4 regions of the Sporolactobacillus sp. BBK16-2 genome follow, and region 3 is predicted to be linked to each of the others. Evidence: riboswitches for the same ligand, from Rfam matches in the RefSeq annotation. Region 3 holds a riboswitch; each other region holds the start of a gene.
The links. A riboswitch is a leader RNA that binds a small molecule or an ion and turns the genes downstream of it on or off. The one in region 3 is predicted to bind S-adenosylmethionine.
Positions count from the first base shown of each region.

Region 1: another riboswitch for S-adenosylmethionine. It lies ahead of AC6F33_RS15425 (PLP-dependent transferase); the one in region 3 lies ahead of AC6F33_RS14055 (copper resistance CopC/CopD family protein).
Region 2: another riboswitch for S-adenosylmethionine. It lies ahead of AC6F33_RS05920 (methionine ABC transporter ATP-binding protein); the one in region 3 lies ahead of AC6F33_RS14055 (copper resistance CopC/CopD family protein).
Region 4: another riboswitch for S-adenosylmethionine. It lies ahead of AC6F33_RS16785 (O-acetylhomoserine aminocarboxypropyltransferase/cysteine synthase family protein); the one in region 3 lies ahead of AC6F33_RS14055 (copper resistance CopC/CopD family protein).

Region 1 is NZ_CM187611.1:3,096,983-3,102,311, forward strand. It holds gene metC (cystathionine beta-lyase) at 1-810, opposite strand, end outside; gene AC6F33_RS15425 (PLP-dependent transferase) at 803-1,924, opposite strand; SAM riboswitch class I at 2,056-2,172, opposite strand; gene AC6F33_RS15430 (helix-turn-helix transcriptional regulator) at 2,233-2,427, opposite strand; gene AC6F33_RS15435 (hypothetical protein) at 2,443-2,778, opposite strand; gene AC6F33_RS15440 (MurR/RpiR family transcriptional regulator) at 2,861-3,694, opposite strand; gene AC6F33_RS15445 (DUF8171 family membrane protein) at 3,877-4,737, shown strand; gene AC6F33_RS15450 (ABC transporter ATP-binding protein) at 4,730-5,329, shown strand, end outside.
Region 2 is NZ_CM187611.1:1,178,937-1,184,265, reverse strand. It holds gene sufC (Fe-S cluster assembly ATPase SufC) at 1-238, opposite strand, end outside; gene AC6F33_RS05930 (MetQ/NlpA family ABC transporter substrate-binding protein) at 504-1,343, opposite strand; gene AC6F33_RS05925 (methionine ABC transporter permease) at 1,417-2,082, opposite strand; gene AC6F33_RS05920 (methionine ABC transporter ATP-binding protein) at 2,075-3,094, opposite strand; SAM riboswitch class I at 3,247-3,360, opposite strand; gene AC6F33_RS05915 (anti-sigma factor domain-containing protein) at 3,502-4,446, opposite strand; gene sigI (RNA polymerase sigma-I factor) at 4,472-5,230, opposite strand.
Region 3 is NZ_CM187611.1:2,836,275-2,841,603, forward strand. It holds gene AC6F33_RS14045 (ABC transporter ATP-binding protein) at 1-411, shown strand, start outside; gene AC6F33_RS14050 (YcnI family copper-binding membrane protein) at 699-1,334, opposite strand; gene AC6F33_RS14055 (copper resistance CopC/CopD family protein) at 1,357-3,108, opposite strand; SAM riboswitch class I at 3,256-3,367, opposite strand; gene AC6F33_RS14060 (FbpB family small basic protein) at 3,419-3,577, opposite strand; gene AC6F33_RS14065 (MMPL family transporter) at 5,068-5,329, opposite strand, start outside.
Region 4 is NZ_CM187611.1:3,400,807-3,406,135, forward strand. It holds gene rpiA (ribose 5-phosphate isomerase A) at 165-872, shown strand; gene AC6F33_RS16775 (Gfo/Idh/MocA family protein) at 869-1,837, shown strand; gene AC6F33_RS16780 (aldehyde dehydrogenase family protein) at 1,972-3,468, shown strand; SAM riboswitch class I at 3,611-3,715, shown strand; gene AC6F33_RS16785 (O-acetylhomoserine aminocarboxypropyltransferase/cysteine synthase family protein) at 3,838-5,142, shown strand; gene AC6F33_RS16790 (NAD(P)/FAD-dependent oxidoreductase) at 5,229-5,329, opposite strand, start outside.

The DNA.
Region 1 (5,329 bases), 260 kb from region 3:
TTGCGTCGTGAAAAATTCGGCGACACGCTGCGCCGAATCCGCTGATTTGCGAATACGGACGTCAAGGGTTTTCAGACCCCTGAGGAGCAGCCAGGAATCCTGAACACCAAGAACGGCACCAAGCGCATTTTGGAGAAAATAGACTTTATCTGCAAGCTCTTCCGTGCGCGCAACGGCAAGACCGGCAACGACATCGCTGTGTCCGGAAATAAACTTCGTCGCACTGTGCAGGACAAGATCCGCCCCAAGTTCGAGCGGTCGCTGGAATACAGGAGTCATGAAGGTGTTATCAACGAAGGTCAAACATCGATGCGCTTTAGCTAGTTTGACAACAGCTCGAATATCCGTCACGGCCAGCGTCGGATTGGACGGTGTTTCCACGTAGATCACCTTTGTATTTGGACGGATTGCCTGCTCTACCTCATCAAGGTTTGTTGTGTCGACAAACGTATGATCAATTCCGAAACGACCGAGGACCTGGGTCAGAATCCGAAAGGTACCTCCATACACATTCTTCGGAACAATGGCGTGATCACCCGCAGAAAGGAGTAAAAATGCCGTAGAAATCGCAGCCATTCCAGACGCGAATGCAAACCCGCGAACGCCGCCTTCCAAGGCAGCAATCGCATCTTCAAGTGCTTCACGCGTTGGATTTCCGGACCGTGTATAGTCATACTTACCATAATGATCAAAGTCCTTTTGATGAAAGGTTGATGATAAATAAACAGGCACATTTGCCGCCCCTGTTTGTGGATCGACAGCAACCGTTTCTTTTATTAGTTTGGTAGAAAAATGAATCGATTCACTCATGTGCGGTCACCTCTTCTTTTAACGTCTGAAATGCTTGATTCAAATCGCTAATCAAATCGTCCGGGTGCTCAATACCGGTCGAAAGACGAAGCAATGAATTAGACAGGCCGTATTCAAGACGCAGAGCTTCGGGAATATCTGCATGAGTCTGCGTTGCCGGATAGGTAATCAGACTTTCAACACCACCGAGACTTTCGGCAAAGGTGATCAAGTGCAGCGATTTGAGAAAAGGTTCGACATAATCCGGCGCGGTTAATTCAAAGCTGACCATTCCGCCTTTGCCTGGATAAAGCACCTTGGTCACAAGCGGCTGCTTCTCGAGATAGGCAACAATCTTGCGTGCGTTCTCCTGATGCTGGCGCATACGCAGGGCGAGCGTTTTCAAGCCACGTATCAGAAGCCACGAATCAAACGGATCAAGAACCACGCCACATGAATTATGATAGAGTCGCAGTTTCTCAGTAACTTTTGTTCGATTTGAGATCACAAGACCTGCAAGCACATCATTATGTCCGGCCAAATATTTTGTTGCACTGTGCACGACAATGTCGGCTCCCTGTTCAATCGGGCGTTGCAGAATCGGTGTGTAAAATGTATTGTCAACGATAAGCAGCAATTCATTTTTTTTCGTAATCTTTGCGATTGCCGATAGATCAACCTCGTGCATCAACGGATTGGTTGGTGTTTCAATGAAAATTGCTTTTGTCTCCGGACAGACAAGATCAGCTAATTCACCCAGATTTTCGCCGTCCCAATAAGAGAATGAGAGATGGTACTGCTTACTCAGAATCTCAAAAAAGCGGAAGGTACCGCCATAGAGATCTCTTGAAGCAATAATATGATCCCCCGAGCTGAATAATGAAAAAGCGAGCTGAATCGCGCTCATTCCTGAGCTGCAGGCAAAGCCCTCCTGACCGCCTTCTATATCGGCAATTGCCTTCTCCAAAATAGATCGTGTCGGATTGCCCGTGCGCGTATAGTCATAGCCTTTTGAGATGCCGATTCCTTCATGTTTATAAGCGGTAGATAGATAAATTGGCGCGTTGACTGCACCCAATTCATCAAAACCATTCCCGATTTGTGTTAATTTTGTTTCTGTCTTATACGATGCCATGTCGCCATTCTCCCTTCAAAACAAATACATTTAAGTTCACCAGATAGATCGTGAGTCGCTTATACAATTCAAAAATAGGTAAAATAAAAAGCCTTCTTCGCAATAAGAAGAAGGCTTGGTTTGCCGGTATCTTCTTATCCCTCAGGCCGCACGCAGCCTGCTGGAATTAGCACCTTGTCGCCATTCGTAAATCAGCGACGGTTGCTGAAGCGTCATCGGGCCAGTCCCTCGGCTTCTCTTGATAAGAATCAAAATGTCTCATTCAGTTGTTGATTAGTGTACACTAGTGCGCCTATTTTTTCAAGACCTTATTCATTTAGAAAAAGTTCGTCCACTCGTTTATTCAGCACATGCGCAAGGCGAAACGCAAGCTTCAATGTCGGATCGTATTTATTGTTTTCGATCGCGTTAATTGTCTGCCTTGATACATTGCATTTTTTTGCGAGTTCATCCTGCGAGAGTTTTAATGTAACCCGCAGCTCGCGAATCTGATTTTTCACAATTTCGTGCTCCCAACCTCAGGCTCTCATTTTCCAGCTGTTAAACGCGTAAAAAATAAAATAGCTTGCAAGCGCCGCAACTAAATAAAACCCCGCCGGATATTTTAGGGACAGTCCAGAAACAGTTCCTAGGTGAAAATAATCCCGCACGAAATCAGCAGCAAAAAGCATTAAGAGCGCAAGCCAGCTGCTGACAATTGATTTCCTTTTAATCATCTGCTTTCGTTCATCCTGAGTGCGTCCTGAAAAAACAAGCCCATCTCCGGTCAGCCAATCAATCACGAAAAACAGGATAAGTCCGAGTAAAGCGTATACACTCCATTCAAGCAGTGAGCTTTTAATGAAATCCGACATGTCAAGACACCTCGTTATGTAAAATACTTTTGACATCATTATATGTGGAATACCTCAGGGGTGTCAAATACTTTTTACATACTCATCTTGGCAAGTCATCCTTATACTTTTTTCTCAAAGCGCTCAATTGATCCAATCTCTGCATATTTTTGTCTTGCTGTTTCTCACTGAGCGACAAGATCAGATTCTCAACTAGGTAAGTCGCTGCAATCATGGAATGAAATTCATCCTTTTCTCCTCGACTCGCAAACAAAAGAGCATCGAAGGCATGATGCGTCCGAAGCACCGGCTGATCGGTAATGACAATCGTCCGATAGCCTGCTGATGCTCCATAATCCAGCAGCACGTCTCCTTCCTTTAATATTCGTGAAAAAGCAAAAATCAACACGACGCAGTTTTTGTCAATATGGACCAAATCCTCGAGCAGCTCGCTCCCCCATTTGCGCAGGATAACAACCGTTACGCCAAACCGAGCCAACCGGTAATTCAGCAATTCCGCAAGGCCGATCGATGGTCCCGGAGCATAAATATAGAGCTTCTTCGCTTCCTGAATCAAAGTAACCGCACGCTCGAAATAAGCCTTGTTGAAATGATTCAACGTCACCTGCAGGAGCTGGACACTCTTATTCAAATGATGAATCTGTAATTTGGTGTGTTCAAGATCGTCAATGGTGTTCATCATTTTTTTTGCCGGCGTAATTTCAAGATCTTCTCTTAATTTCCGCTTGTAATCTTTCAAATTTTTAAACCCAATCATCATCCAAAAACGGGAAACAGAGGCAATGCTCACTCCTGATTCTTTAGCGATTTCTTTTTCAGTCAACAGCATAACTGCTGATTCATTGTGCTGCAGCCATTGGGCAATTTTCAGATGTGTCGGCGAAAGCAGGCTGATATTAATGGGACTGCGACTCATGAGATCACCTTTTTTTGCTTTCATCATAGCATTAGCGTCGCTGATTTCGCAGTTCTATGAAAATAAAATTACATTATTATAGAAAATAATAATTTATTTACACTAGATTCACATGATTCCCACGGTTCATTAACAGTGATTTTCTATACTACAAGAGAAGTTAAAATTCAGGAGGGACACCAATGACGCAAATCAAAGAACGCTACACGCTGACCCAGCCCCAGAAAATGATGGTTTTTATCTTGTCGATGTCTTTATACGGATTATCCAACATGATTACCGAACTTGTACCGGAAGTAAATATCGGACCTGTTAATTTCTCAATTGAGTACTTCGCATTTATTCCTTTGACGCTGTGCATCCTGTTCCATCCTTTCTATGCCGCAATCGGCGCATCTGTCGGTGAAGTTATTTTCGGCGAAGTGATGCTCGGTCAGTTCAGCGGTTTCGGAGAAATAGAGAAACTGGTCATCTTCACCTTGGCGATGTATGTTGCCGGAATCATCGTTAACAATCCCAAGAGCCGGGTTCAAGTCGGCATTGCCGCAATGACCGGTGTGATTATTCACCAATTTCTCAATATGATTTCAGATATTACCAAGGTCTGGATCGGCGTCGATGACTTTGAAGCCGTTTCCGGTCTTCCTCAAAGTGTAGTTGCAATCGAGGGCTTCTCATTCCTGAATGACGTGCTGTTCTCGGGGATCCTATTTGCCCTCCTGCCAACGCTCTACCTCGTTCCGCGTTTGTATGGAAAAATCGAACCGCTGCTCGGCATGAAGCCGCGCGATAACAAGACCAAATATCCGATCAGCGGCATCCTTAAACCACGTTTCATCATCATCGGTGTCCTGCTTTCGGCTGTCGCGATGGGATGCGAGTTCCTGTCTGAAGCCGGGATTGATATCTTTGAATGGGAAGCAGAATTTGGAGACACGGCAATTTGGATCAGTCTGGCCGCAGCCGCTGTCGTTGCCCTGATCACCATCATTGTACTTGTTACAGGAAAAAACAAAGCGAAGCGCAGTATGGCCAATGAATGAACTCATTCATGTGGAGAACGTGACCTTTCAATACCCAGGCGCCGAACATCCGGTTTTAAAAAAAATGAACTTATCCGTTGAAAAAGGCGAGTTTCTTGCGGTAATCGGCAGCAACGGAAGTGGAAAATCAACCCTGTGCAAGCTCTTTAACGGGTTGATTCCCCATTTTTACACCGGAGATTTTGAGGGCTCCGTAACTGTAAACGGATTGAATATACTCAACAGCAGCGTCGCCGATCTATCCTGCCATGTCGGCTATGTATTCCAGGACTTTGAAAATCAGCTTGTTCAGGCGCGTGTTTTGGAAGATGCCTCGTTCGCTCCGCTTAATTTCGGCATGGAGGATTACTTGCAGCGTGGTCGCCGGGCACTGGAACTCGTCGGGCTCGCCCATTTGGCGGATGAATTTGTTTGGCAACTGAGCGGCGGACAAAAGCATTTGCTCGCACTCGCCGGCTGTCTGGCAATGAATCCAGACATCATTGTCATCGATGAGCCAACGGCGCAACTGGACCCTTATCATGCCAAAGAGATCTATGAGGTTTTGAAAAAGTTGAATAAACAGTATGGAAAAACAATCATATCGATTGAA
Region 2 (5,329 bases), 1.7 Mb from region 3:
CGCGTTCATCAACGGCCATATCAAACAAGTTCTGATCGTCAAGATGTGCCTGTCCTGAGGTGACTTCATATTTCGGATGTCCCATCAATGCAGAAGCAACGGTTGATTTTCCGGTCCCGTTCGGTCCCATCAGGGCATGTATTTCTCCGCCCTTCATATTCAGATTAAATCCTTTAACAATGGACTTGCCTTCAACAGAAACGTGAAGATCGTTTATTTTTAATTCCGGTACAGTCATATCAAAACCTCCAATTTAAAAAGTCTAATTGCAGATTGAAATCCGTTCTCAATCTATTCTCATTATCATATTATATCAGATGTAAATAGATAGCAACCCAAAGGATAGTCCACAATTTACGAGTAAGTATGTATCCGTATTATACCGCTATTTTCAATTATCATAATAGAAGAATGAATAAAATATATAATATAATTTTTCCTGAACTAAATGAAAAATCGTCCAACAATTGCTGCTGGACGATTTTTTATTGTTCTTTATCTATTTATTCGGAAACAGGTAGAACCGCGCCTTTATATTTCTTATTGATAAAATCTTGGATCGTTTTAGAATGCAGCACATTGACTAGTTCTTTAATCGCTTTTTTATTTTGATCGCCTTTTCGCACGGCAATAATATTCGCATATGGAGAGGAAGCTCCTTCAAGGATCAAAGCATCTTTCTTTGGCTGCAATTTCGCTTGAAGTGCATAGTTTGTATTAATTGCATACAAGTCTGCCGCGCTGTTCTCATAAGCTTTCGGCAGAATGGCCGGATCGATCGGCTGCAAGAATTTCAGATGTTTGATATTGTCGAAATCCGTATAGTTCCCGTTTTTCTGAGCAAGTGTAGCAGCAATTGGATCAATACCGGATTTAATCTTCAAAAGTCCTTTTGATTGAAGAAGCAGTAAAATGCGTCCTTGTTCCGACTTGTTATTGCTGATCTGAACCGTTGCTCCGTCTTTCACTTCATCAACACTCTTGAATTTCTTGGAATAGATACCAAATGGTTCGATGTGGATTTTTCCTGCATTAACCAAATCCGTATTGTTTTGCTTATTATAAAGATCAAGGAATGGAACATGTTGGAAATAATTAGCATCCAATTGTTTTGATGCGAGTGCTTTGTTTGGCAGCACATAGTCCTGGAATACTTTTACCTTCAGGGTAATACCTTTCTTTTTTAACAATGGTGCGGCTTGCTTGAGAATTTCAGCATGAGGCACTGCCGACGCGCCAACAGTCAATGTTTGATTTTTCTCCGACTTTCCTGTTGATTGTCCGCATGCGGTAAGAATGAGAGCAAAAGCAAGAACTACAGCAAATACGATTGATTTTTTCATATTAACTCCCCCAAGTTCTGTTTGATTAATTTTAGTTACCATCATTTGTTTAATAAGTCAGCTTTTATGCTGTCTATCTCTTGTCAACACGGCGAGTAATATGATCGCCGACATACTGAATAATAAAGACAATCACTAGAATAATCACGGTCGCGATAAACGTAATTGTATTATTATTTGCTTGAAAACCTTCATTATAAGCAATAGTACCAAGTCCTCCGGCACCAACGACCCCGGCCATTGCCGTGTTGCCAATCAGTGCAATCAGCGTAACGGTCATTCCGGAAGATAGTGACGGCAGTGCTTCAGGAAGAAGTACTTTCCAAACAATGTGCCACTTGGTTGCACCCATTGCCTGAGCCGCTTCAATGACTCCCTTATCTACTTCTCTTAAACCGATCTCAACCAGCCGGGCATAAAACGGTGCCGCTCCGATAATGATCGAAGGCAGTGCCGCACTCGCTCCAATCATGGTCCCAATGATAATCACCGTAAGCGGGATCAAAAGAATGATCAAAATAATGAAAGGGATTGATCGAAACACATTGACGAATGAAGCAATAAACCTGTAGATAATCTGATTCTCATAGAGTCCGCCTTTTGCCGTTAAGTAAAGTAAAAGCCCTAAAGCGACTCCTAAAAAAAATGTAAACACACCGGAGATAGCTGTCATATAGAGCGTTTGACCGGTAGACAGCCACATACTTGGCCAATCAACATTTTGTAACCACTCAAACATTTTCCTTTGTCACCTCAACTCTCACGCCTTCTGAACGCAGAACGTTGATCGCTTTTCTAATGGATTCTGAAGCCCCTTGAATGGAAACGATTGTATGCTCCGATTGAGTGTTCGCTCCGTATGCTAATCCAAGCACCTTTACCGATAGGTTCGTGTTCCCGAGCAGCCGCGATAAGCTGTGTTGAAACGTGGCTTGGTCAGCAGCCGAAAGACTGATTACAGTTCCCTCAGTATGTATCACATCGGAAACTTTGATTTGAATCGGTGTACTTTTCCCAGTATGGTTGCCTACGAATTCTTGAGTAATGGTTTGTTGCGGATTCGAAAACACAGACTCAACTGTTCCTTGCTCAACAATTTTACCGCCGTCAAGCACAGCCACACGATCGCATATTTTTCGAATTACAGTCATTTCATGAGTAATCAGTATGATCGTCAGTCCAAGCGTCTTATTAATTTCCGACAGAAGGGTAAGAATTGAATCGGTTGTTTTTGGATCAAGTGCCGATGTCGCTTCATCACAAAGAAGGACCTTCGGATTGTTAGCCAGTGCTCGTGCAATGCCTACACGCTGTTTTTGACCGCCGCTCAGTTGTGATGGATACGCAGACTCTTTGCCTTCAAGTCCAACCATCCGAATCAATTCGGCAATCCGATCTTCTCTTTGTTTCTTTTTCAGCTTCGTTAATTCTAATGGGAAAGCAATATTCTCAGCAACAGTCCGCGACCACAGCAAGTTGAAATGCTGAAAGATCATTCCAATTGACCGACGTTCTTCACGCAGCTGGCGCTCATCCAAGTCTGTAAGACTTCGACCATCAATCGTGATCGTTCCTGACGTCGGTTTCTCAAGCAGATTAATCATCCGAATGAGTGTGCTCTTGCCGGCACCGCTATAGCCAATAATGCCGAACACTTCCCCTTCCTGAATAGCAAGGCTAACATCCGATAGTGCACGCACCGGACCCTGATCAGTCCGAAACGTTTTTTCAACATTGCTTAATTGAATCAACTTCGTTCACCGCTTTCAATTATTACAGTCGTAAAAACTTATCCTACGTTTTTACTTGGCATTTAATCTGTATTCTACTTGGTGGCATCCCTCTCTCCGATTTTTGTTTCAACCAATAAAAAAACCCGCCTTGAGAGAGGTGGGATTCGCCTCTCTCATCTGTCAGAAACATTTGTTTCTGAAGGAATTAGCACCTTTATTGCAACGATCTGCAATTAGGTTGCCGGGCATCATCGGGCCAGTCCCTCCGCCTCTCTGGATAAGAGTTTTTCTATTCAATTGAGTGTTAATAATTTACCACGCATAACTCAAGCTGTCAAACCATTTTTTCTCTTAACAGATACCCGATTATGCATATTAAAAAATCCAAGCAGATGTTTCTCTGCTTGGATCTTCATAGACAAAAATCAGGCATAACCCGCTATTCGAGTGTTCAAATAATTATAGCTGCTGTTCTCCCTGCTTTTAGCCGCCTCACCGACCTGAAAAGGATTTTGAAAGAGCGGTTTAAGTTGATTGGCCCTAAAGGACGCTTGCTCCGTAGATGGTCTGCTTCCTTGAGTATTATTCCGTTCTCTAATCAACGAATGCCATGGCAGTGAAACAGCTCCTGATACTTCGCGCATCTTCTCAGTGGATAATTGTTGGGCATCTTCAAGCGAGAGCGTCTTGCCGTACGCATTCGCTTGCAAATAAAGCAGATACTTTCCAACAGACAGGCCTCGTGCTTCGGCATCCTTTTTTCGTTCAAGAGATGCTTGAAGCCACTCAATTCCAATTCCGTTCGCTTGAAGGGATTGACTTGCTCCGCGATTAAAAGATGCGGTCAAGCCCTCTGTAAATACTGATTTTTGCGAGCGGCCGATTTGATTCGTCAAAACTGTTGTAACTAAACAAAGCGATCGCTTATCTGAAACGCCTTCGTTCCTCAGTTTTGAGAAGAGTGCTGAACTGAACTGCTGAAGAGGCATCTTTTGGACGACAGGGATACTCTGAAGCAGTTGTCTTGCTTCACTGTTTAAAGGCTGTACAGAGATAACCTGCATATTACGATCTACACTCGCTTCGATACTTGCCTTTAAATCAAAATACACATATGCAGCTACCGGCCCAGGAGGCGCATAAGTACTATGCGACAACGGAATAAAACAAAGCAGCGAAAATCCAAGTGCGATGATCGGCGTCAGTATCGATTTGGGAAGAAAGTTAAATCGGGCAAGGTGTTTGGAACGTACCGTTTGTCCAATAGAAAGATCAGCCATGCGTCTGAGCCTGACCGATTTGAAGTCGCCTTCATCAGTCAGAATGACAGCACGCCTCCCCTTTTTGGACACGAGTACACCCTGATTAATCAGTTTTCCTCCCCACCTTTCTCGGTCACTGAACCGTTTCTAATTCCGGTTCAATATATGACTTTAATGCACTGAACCCGCCAATATAGATCAGCGACAATGCTATTATATATTTTCGATTCCTTTCAATCGTTTTGCGGCTACACGATACAAATTGTAACAAATCTTTTATCGGCAGCTGCTTCTTTTTCTTTAAATAAGTTACTAATTCCTTGTGCTCAACCAGCCTTTTTGCCGATACTTTTGCATTTTCACGCGCATCCGCATGCTTCGGGCAATGCTTGCTCAACACATCAAATGTAATACCGTATTCGAGCAGCAGTGTTTGATAGCTTTCGATTTGCTCCATACGCTCGTTAATCCGCCGCTGCTCTTCAAAGTGATCAATAGCAGCTTGCTGTTCGATGAAACTTTCTTCCATCGTGTTTTCATCGGTCTGTTTTGTCTGATCCAAATAAATATGGCGTACTTGGCGGGATTCTTTGCGAATGAAATCAATAATTCTGCGTCGAATGACCATGTCTGCAAAAGTCAAAAACTTACTTCCCTGCCCTTTTTGGTACTGGTTAATTGCTTCGTTAAACGCAACTAAACCGATACTGAATTCATCCATTGTCTGATCTATAAAACGATTGCATACTTTAGAAACAACCTTTTTAATAAAAGGCTGGTATGATTCGATAATTGAGTTTCGCAAGGATTCATCGCCTTGCTGTACCTGAAAAATATTCGTTTCAAGCGAAATATTAAACGCTCCGCCTAATGTTAACTGGTTTGCGCTCATCAAAACACTCACCTCTCGCTTTGGTCTTTAAGTCTTTGATCAATTCCAAATGGTAAAAATCAAATCTGTTGACCATCTTTTTTTTACAATAACATGTCC
Region 3 (5,329 bases):
ACCATTCATGAATTTATTGACTTGGTCGGTTTAAAGGGATTTGAAAAGAATTATCCCTATGAACTCTCCGGCGGTATGCAGCAGCGTGTCGCTTTAGCACGGACGTTGATTAATTATCCTAAGGTCTTGTTATTTGACGAACCGTTTGGCGCGCTCGATGCGTTTACCCGGATAAAAATGCATGATGAGCTTTTGAAAATTCGGGAACGTACAGACATCACGATGGTCATGGTCACGCATGATGTTGAAGAAGCTGTATACTTAGCGGATCGTGTCTTCACAATGACGCCGCGACCAGCCATTCTGAAAAAAATCGTTAATGTAAATTTGCCGCGGCCACGGCGCCGAGACAGCACGGAATTCATCAAGAAAAAGGAAGAGATCCTAGACATTCTCAATTTCACTGCTTAATGCACGAGGCACTGAAACAAATTCGTTTATGTTAAAAATGATTCATTCTCTCGAGTTAACGAAGAGATGAATCATTTTTTTGTGAACAACATCATCAGTAGCGAACGGTCGTTAATCCTTCTGATCACGCATTCACGTTATTTCACGCGATAATGGTACAGACCCATACCAAGACAATAACAATGCCCCTCCACCTGTTTTGAAGGTTGAGGGGCATCTTTATATCAGAAAATGTGTTATGAAGCAGCGTGGCAAACCGCCTTCAGAGCGCCCTATACCTTTTTACGTCATAGTGTCTCCTTTGTATCTTCAGGTACTCCCTTTTTCTTCTGTCGGCCCGCAATCAGAGTGAGTAGGGAAAGAACGATGGCAATTGCTGAAAGAATGATCGCAATAACCGAAACGATTTGATTGCCGCTTTTCCCATTTTGTGTGCCGCTCTCTGTATCCTCGCTTTTAACGACGCTTGTAATCGCATGAGGGGTTTCGGCATTTTCTTTGCCTGTCCATTCAACAACACTGCCATCCTTGTACGTTTGATAAGCATTCCAAGCGAGATCACCGGTTTGTTTTGGGTTCAGTGCGCGAAACTGAAACTGTTGGAACGCTCCAGGCGCAATTCCGCTCCCCTTTGCTGTCCAAATCACCGTTGGCGCCTGTCCGCTCGCATTCTTGATTACTTCAGTCGTCCATCCCGGCACCGGTTGGTAACTGTAGAATTGAACGCTTTTCGGAATGCGCAGTGCCACTTTAGTCGTCGGAATGTTCTTTTCAGTAGGTACAGTTATTGTATACGTTTCGCTCGATCCTGTGATCGACTGAACCGGTTTGACGGTTACATGGGCTGATGCACTGTAGTGAAAAGCGAAAAGGAGTACACCAGAGAAGAACGCAGCAGTGATGGTTTGGATAGACTTTTTCATTTGATCGGTTACTCCTTCTTGTTCATTTAATGGATACAATGAAGTCTTTATCGACTGCCTGGTAATCCTTATCAAGAACATGGACATTGATGAGAAAACGATGCTTCATATCGAATGCGTCTTTGACAACAAATCCCTTGCCAAGTTTCGCTAGCGGCACTTGGACTTGGGTTTCCCCCATATCCATGTCAATGCAGCGGATCTTTAAGGCAACCTGCTGTAAATTGTGCGCTCGTTTCCCTTGATCAAGCACATCTAAGTACAGCGTATTGGGGCCGAGTTTGAGCGGTTCAACGCGAAGTGTCAGTACATAGTTCTTTTCCTTAGCCCGTATCGTTTTTTTCGGATCTTCCAATACAGTCGGCGGATTGGTATTCTTTGTTGGTTTCCCATTGTTGAATTTTGCACTAAATCCCTCAAATGTGCCATCGTCGACCGCCGGTTTCGGGACAGGAGGAGAAACATTGGTCAATACAGCAGCAGCCAGTAAAACCGTCAGCCCGATCAGAAGCTCGCCCAGTACACTTTTCTTGAGAAAATCCCTCTGCTTCTTCACGCGCACGTTCGAATAGAGCGCAAACAGCAGCATGAGCAGCAGAAGAACCGCTTTTATGATGATGATCCAGCCATAAGTTGAGGTATATAATGCTCGAAATGACGTCAAGTGAATCAGCGTGCCGATCAAGCCGGTTAAAAAGATTACCCCAACTAAAAGAAGCGCAACGTTTGAAAAGCGATGCAACGTTTGCCAGTAGATCTTTTTTTGCTGCTCAGGAGAATCATTGTTTTTTACCGATCTGGGCAGGAAAAGCAGAAGGCAAAGTAAAGACCCAATCCAGATTGACGCGGCAGACAGATGCAGAAAGTCCGCAGCCACAGCCCAAACACGCAATTCCTGATCCTCAGTACCAGCGGCATGGCCGACAAATGCTTTGGACAAAGAAAAGACAAACAACAAGCCGATGAGCACCCATAAGAGTCCACGAACCGTTCGCTCGGATTGCGTGCGAAATAACCAGAAAAGAAGGGAGATGCACAGAATTAAACTACTGATTTGTAGGAACCATGGTGTACCGAATGAGGTCGTCAGCAACGTTTCGCCAACAGCTTTACCCGAAAACGCATGCAGCCAGTTCACATCAGCGTTACGTGTCACTTGAAGCGGCAGCGCGAGCAGAACGCCAAGCAGCAGAATCCCTGCGGCACTCCAAAGTGTTCGCCGCAGCGCCTTTTGGTTAAAAATCACTAGATTTCGTTCCGGATTGAAAAATTTCAGGAAGAACAGTATGCCAAAAAAGAAAGACAAACCAAGATAGATCAGCCATTGAATCACGAGTTGGTCCGCACCGGGAAGATCGCTCCGCGTATCACTGGAAGACTGCACATTTGCGGCACTTTCTTTCGGTTGTCCAACGTGAAAACCAATCGTTCCGTGAACGGCATGCCCATCTGCCGATACGACTTTCCAATTCATCCGGTAATAGCCGCTGGAAAGCTGCTTTTTTACACCATTTTCCAATACGCTTCGGTTCTTCTTGTTACGCTGCGCGTGATCTGTATCAACACGGCTGCCCTTTTGATTCAAAACCTCCAAGGTCAGAAAAGACGGTTGGATTTCTTCATTAAATTGAATCGTGACATTCTTAAGATTTCCGTTTACCTGTTGATTCTGAGCAGGGTTCGATTTCACAACAGAAGCGTGTGCCGATGCAAAACTAGCAAACATTAAAGGAAAAAAAATAAGAACGAGAAACGCACTAATTTTTTGTTTCATAGTTAATTAACCATCCGATCTTTCAGAATCATTGTTGTGCGTGGCCCCGCATGAAACAGCTAAAAAATTGCATCACGAAGAGCACAAAAGTCTGATCTAAAAAAAACAAGCCTAACGACGATGCGAAAGGTTTGCTGCGTTGGTTCTTTCTCATCTTCAAACACCATTCAGTGTTTCTGGAATGGACACCGTGCATGCATGCAAACATGTTGGTTGTCGGGGTTCATTGGGCCAGTCCCTCCCCCACTCTGGATAAGAATTCATATTCAATTCTCAACAAACACAGCACCCCGCCAAACTAGTCATCATTTTACCGAGTTTTACTTTGCGGCTTGCTGTTTTCCAATTTTGCCACACGCCTTCGGTCCAGTTTCGCCTCTAATGCTTGCATCACCGATTCTGTACTTAGCATTTCAGATATATTTTGCTGTACCAGCTTATTAAAAGACAAGAAACGCCTGCGCACCATGATCTTCCTCCTCTCATTATTATTCCAAGTATTATTATATGTTTTTGGTGTTTTTCACATTGTAATACAAATAGGAATCCGTATCAATAGTGATTTCTCAATAATGTCAATGTCTGCGAGACTATCCCCCTGACTTGCGATCAACAGAGACACTCCGCAGGCGTCCGAGCGCTTACTTCCGCAAGATGCGGAAGCTCCATTTTAGCCGCTTATCCCCGTTCAGCAAATCAAAGATCGTGAACTACATCGGGATTAAAATTCCGAGCTTCTAGTAACATCTCATACTTGCTTGGAACATCCAAGCAGCGGCTAAGTCTCTTTTACAAGTTAAGAAAGTATAGCGTTTTGCCTTGTCGGTACGACGATAAGGTCATAAGATTTGGTTGGGCGATCAGGTAAGCGTCCAATCCGAGAAATAAACGGAAAAATTCCGCTTAATTGGAAAATGAATGAAAAAATTGCTTAAATAGACGGAGAAATTCCGCTTATCAAATCGAAAAACATGAAAATGGAGGGTTTTTCTGTGTATAAGCGGAAAAATTACCCTTATACACCTGTGAAACAAGCGCCAGGATGCATATAACCGGAAAATCTCCGCTTATTTTATTCCGGCCGCGTTACTTAATTAAGGATCCCAATGATTTATTAGGAAACTTGGCTTCGCCAAGCCCCTGGCGAAGGCGAAGACTTAGTTGCGACGGCCATGGACGGACTAGTGTCCGGTGAGCCGCAGGACGCGGCGCTTTTTCGGACCGCTTACACTCGTTTCCTTTAAATGTTTTCTTATACTTTCCTACCAGTGTGAAACAGAAATGTCTGTTCGCGCACAAGCTTGATGATTCAAAACGGTATTTAGAGCAAATGAACTTTCGTATGTTTTTATATTCTGATTGACGCATTTGCATTGATAGGATTGCTTGAAGGATTTCTTCGACTTAAGTCATGTTTTTGCTTAAAGAAATTTTTGTACTTTCCACCAAATCGCGATTGGTGATCTGAAGACTCATGCTTTCAGCATCTTTAAGCCACGGATAGTCACGTTTTAGTGCTATTAAAAGATTATTTCAGAGCATAAGTAATCAAAAAAGTGGCTTTCGGATTATGTTCATACCGTTCGATCAGTATGTTTAGCATCTGATCCCAAACAAAACGGTTGTAGCCAAAGTTTCATTGGATGAATAGTTTTTGTTTTTTAGTGGGGTAGATTCATACGTTAAGCCCTTTTAAAGTCATCGTTTCACCTCTTTTCACAGCATAATAGCAGCACAAGCGTTCGCGCTTTCACTATGATTGAACCGGTTTCCAAACAAGAAAATGGAGACCCAAGGCGCTGATTCATCTCGGCAATGAATGGCCGAGTTTTCTCAGGCTGGTCTCCTTTATAAACGTTCTTAATCTTGGTACGAAAAAAAGATGTCTCATAGTCGCAGACCTTTGAGACACCTTCATTTTTTTATTTACATTTTAAAAGGATCAATTCGTAAAATTATTTATTCGCTCACTGATGACTCTGCGCTTCTTTTAAACTTCGGCGGAGAATCAAAGAGTGAAATCATCGCCGGGACAAAGATCGGAAGCATTATGAAGCAGAGTACGATCAGACCGGTAATTACAGCCGTTGCCAGCTCAATCAGCAGCACAATTCCTGACGGCATCAGTGTCGCGAAGGTTCCTCCAAGAATCACGAAGGCTGACAAAATTATGGTACCCACTCGTTTTGCGGCTTCGACAATCGCTTCCTTGCCTGACATC
Region 4 (5,329 bases), 560 kb from region 3:
TCTTTTATTCACTTCTGGTTGTCAGATCAAATCAGCACAATAATTTTTTCACTATTCTGCTTCTGCCGAGGACTATTGTTTGAACAGTACATTTAAGCATGGTATACTTAAGCCATTAAATAGCACATATTCTTTATATTCGCACATATGTGCGATCGGTGGTGATGAAAACGAGCGCTTTTGATATTAAGAAAGAATGTGCCAAAGAAGCTTTGGCGATCATTCCCAATCATTCGATCATTGGCTTAGGCGGAGGCAGTACGATCAGTCATCTGATTCATTTTATTAAAGAAAAAGATAATTTTGAGGTGCAAGTTGTCACGCCCTCAATGCAAACAAAGCTACTCTGCTTAGAGAATGGTCTGCAGGTACTCCATACAGAGTGCGTCGATCATATTGATTTAGCCTTTGACGGATGCGACCAAGTTGACCAGCAGCTTTTTGCCCTAAAAAGCGGTGGAGGGATTCATGCATTAGAGAAACTCATCGGTTCAATGGCTGATGAGTACATCCTTCTCGTTGATGAATCCAAATACGCACAGACATTAACCTTCGAAAAGCCAGTTGTCCTAGAACTTCTGACCGAGGCGATGGCCTACGTACGCAGCAAGGTTGAACAATTAGGTGGAAGACCGGAGATGCGCCGCAGTGCGGCAAAGGATGGATTCACGATCTCCGATAACGGCCATCTTTTAATGGATGTCTATTTTGATCAGGTTAGTGATATTCGAAAACTGGACGACGATTTACAAGCTATCCGCGGCGTCATTGATACATCTCTTTTCGTCGATGTTGCAACAAAGGCATTGATCGCCGGCGAAAACGGCATGCGCTGGCTAAGCAAGACATCTCGTGAGGTGAACCATCAATGAGTGATCGAAAATGGGCGATCATCGGTCCCGGAGCCATTGCTGCTGAATTTGCGCAGACGCTGCATGCGAGCGGCCGCAAAATATATGGGGTCGGTTCGCGAAGCTTGGAACGTGCCCAAGCCTTTGCCGACAAGAATCATATTGAGAAAGCTTACGGAAGTTACGATGAACTTTTAAGTGACCCTGCCATTGACATCGTTTACCTTTCAACACCTCATTCCAATCATTACAGCTACCTGCTTAAGTGTTTGGAATCAGGCAAACACGTCCTATGCGAAAAGGCAATTACAGTCAGCAGCAGGCAACTGGATCCTGTCATTCGTTACGCAAAGCAAAAGAATTTGATTGTTGCCGAGGCAATGACGATTTATCACATGCCACTTTATCAAAAGCTGAAGGAAGTCGTCGAGAGCGGAGCCATTGGCGAAGTCAAAATGGTGAACGTTACCTTCGGCAGCCTAAAACCATATGACGTAAACAATCGTTTCTTCAATATGAATCTCGCAGGAGGCGCACTTCTTGATATTGGTGCATACGCCCTGTCCTTTGCGCGTTTCTTTCTCAGCAGCCAGCCTAATGAAATCTTGACCACAGTCAAACAATTCGAGACCGGTGCCGATGAACAATCCGGCATTATTTTAAAAAATCCGGATGACCAAATGGCTGTTGTTACACTCACGATGAGAGCGAAATTGCCGAAACGGGGAATTGTCACCGGAGATAAAGCTTATATAACTGTGGACAATTTTCCGCGAGCTGATCAAGCGACCATTACCTATCCGGATGGTCGCACGGAAACACTTAAAGCCGGAAGCACTGATCAGGCAATGGTTTATGAATACGATTACATGAATGCTGCAGTAAACCGAGAAATTGATGAACAAACACTTCCGCTGACCGACAGTGTGATGAAAATTATGACCAACGTGCGTGATCAATGGGGCATCCGCTATCCATTTGAGTAACAGTCGCATCCGTTACAATTAGCATTTTGCATTTGTTTTAAAAATAGAGAGCGTTTTCTTTTTATTTTTTGAAACTCTGCATTACAATAGACATGTGATATTAATTACACTAAATTTTGAAGGGAAGATGTGCAATGAGTATTAAAGACACAGTCCTGGAACACGCAGTAGATACTGAATACAAACTATATATCGGCGGTAAATGGGTTGAAGGCTCTGAAGGTAAAAAAATAGCAAGCTACAATCCTAGCACCGGTGAAAAGCTGACTGAATTCACTGACGCGAGTCATGCCGATGTAGACGCAGCTGTGGAAGCAGCTACAAAAGCATTTGACACATGGAAGGATGTCAGCGTTCAAGAGAAAAGTACTCTGTTGCTTAAGATCGCTGATTTAATTGATGAAAACGCTGATCACCTGGCACTTGTTGAAACATTAGATAACGGCAAACCGCTTCGTGAAACAAAGGGAATTGACGTTCCGGCAAGTTCAGATCACTTCCGCTATTTTGCCGGTGTTATCCGTTCCGAAGAAGGCACGGCTAACGCACTTGACGAAAATACATTGACCATCAATCTAAAGGAACCTATTGGTGTCGTTGGGCAAATTGTTCCTTGGAACTTCCCATTGCTGATGGCCGCTTGGAAGATTGCTCCTGCAATTGCAGCAGGAAACACGGTTGTCATTCACCCATCTTCTTCAACATCACTGAGTCTGCTCGAATTGGCTAAAATTTTCGATCAGGCACTCCCAGCAGGAGTCGTGAATGTTATTACCGGACGCGGCTCTGATTCCGGCGATTATATGCTGCATCATCCCGGCTTTGCAAAGCTTGCGTTCACCGGCTCAACCCAAATCGGTTATGAAGTTGCCGCGGCAGCTGCAAAGCGCTTGATTCCGGCAACCCTTGAACTCGGCGGCAAATCGGCCAACATTTTCTTTGATGACGCTCCATGGGAACGTGCCATTGAAGGCGCACAGCTCGGCATTCTATTCAATCAAGGCCAAGTATGCTGTGCAGGTTCACGAATCTTCGTTCAAGAAGGCATCTATGATAAATTCGTTAGCGCACTAAAAGATGCATTCGAGAAAGTTAATGTCGGTTTGCCTTGGGAAGACGGCGTTCAAATGGGTGCTCAAGTCAACAAACGGCAACTGGAAAAGATCTTGGAATATGTTAAGATCGGCCAGGATGAAGGCGCAAAGCTTGTGACCGGCGGATGCCAGCTGACGGACAACAACCTCGATAAAGGTGTCTTCATGGCCCCAACGCTTCTTGCAGACGCAAATAACGACATGCGAATCGCTCAGGAAGAAATCTTCGGACCGGTTGCAACGGTTATCAAATTTAAAGATGCAGATGAAGCAATTAAACTCGCAAACCAATCGGATTACGGTCTTGGCGGTGCGGTATGGACACAAGATATCAACAAGGCACTCCGTGTCGCTCGCAGCGTACGTACCGGTCGTATGTGGGTCAACACCTACAACCAGCTTCCTGCAGGTGCTCCATTCGGCGGCTACAAGAAATCCGGTATCGGCCGTGAAACGTATAAGAGTATTCTTGATGCTTATACGCAAACGAAGAATATCTACATCAGCACAAAAGAAACAGTTGACGGTCTCTATTAATCAGGTCTGTCATTCTATCAGAAAGAGACGAATGCTTCACGCATTCGCCTTTTTCTTTATTTTTGATTAAACATATCAAATTACTTGTATTTATTGCTTGACAAATAAAACACAGCACGATAAACTGTACACAATTAAATAAATCTTATCAAGAGTGGCGGAGGGACTGGCCCGACGAAGCCCGACAACCAGCACGTTTGATGTGTATGGTGTTAATTCCAGCAGATTAAATTCTGGCAGATAAGAAAAGAACCGGCGAATAAGGCCGCTTCCCTATCTACTCTGCGGGAAGCGGTCTTTTAATCTGCGCACCCTTTTTTCTAAGATTTTATTTAATGTAAAACTTAAAGAACATAGGGAGAGATGAACATGGCAGAGGAAAGAAAATATGGTTTTGAGACTTTGCAGGTACACGCAGGTCAAGTGCCTGATCCTGCAACAGGTGCACGTGCCGTACCAATCTATCAGACTACTTCATTTGTATTCAAGGATGCAGACGAAGCAGCAGACTTCTTTCAATTGAAAAGGCCGGGCAATGTGTATGCACGCATTATGAACCCAACTGAAGATGTCTTTGAACAGCGCGTTGCTCAGCTTGAAGGCGGATCCGCAGCTCTTGCCACCTCTTCAGGACTTGCGGCGATTACGTACGCCATTTTGAATGTTGCAAATGCCGGTGATCATATTGTTGCTGCCTCTACCTTGTACGGTGGTACGTATGAATTGTTCAATGTCACTTTGAAAAAACTCGGTATTGATGTCACATTCGTTGATCCGGATGATCCGGAAAATTTCCGCGCAGCAATCCGTGATAATACAAAAGCACTCTACGGTGAAACGATTGGTAACCCGAAAATCAATATTCTCGATATCGAAGCCGTTGCCAATATCGCACACGAAAATAAAATTCCTCTCATTGTTGACAACACCTTCGGAACACCTTACCTCGTTCGTCCAATCGAATTCGGCGCAGATGTCGTTGTCCATTCTGCTACGAAATTTATTGGTGGCCACGGAACTGCTATCGGAGGCATTCTCGTTGACGGAGGAAAATTTGACTGGCGGGCAAGTGGCAAATTCCCTGATTTCACGACACCGGACAAAAGCTACGGCGGCTTGGTCTATGCTGATCTCGCACCTGCTTCATTCGCTGCAAAAGCACGTATTCAGCTGCTGCGCAACACAGGCGCAACAGTCAGCCCGCAGAATGCATTCCTGTTCCTGCAAGGCTTGGAATCTCTTTCCCTGCGTGTGGAACGCCATGTTCAAAATGCACGCAAAGTTGCTGAGTTTTTAAACAATCATCCGAAAATCACATGGGTAAACTATCCTGAACTTGATGGCAACCCATACAAAGAACTGTCAAAAAAATACTTTCCAAAAGGTCCCGGATCCATTTTCACATTTGGCGTGAAAGGCGGACTACAAGCGGGTAAGACATTAATCAACAATGTAAAGCTGTTCTCATTGCTCGCCAATGTGGCCGATGCAAAATCGCTGATCATTCATCCGGCAAGCACGACACATGCTGAATTGACTGCGGAAGAACAGGCCTTTACCGGTGTAACACCCGAACTGATTCGTGTATCCATTGGTATCGAAAGCGTTGACGACATCATCTATGATCTGGAACAGGCATTGGCAAAAGTTCCGGACGCGGTCGCAGCTAAATAATAGAATAGACAAAGAGTAAAGCTATCGGGGGTTATTAACTAGAAGGAGCCTGCAAATGATTTAGTTTGCAGGCTCCTTATTATTTTTTATTTGTTCAGGCTGAATCTCCCTTTTTTTATCATGGTTTCAACACCGCCGATTTTTGCCAGCGATCGGTTTTCAATCACTTTTTTCATAATGGATGCCG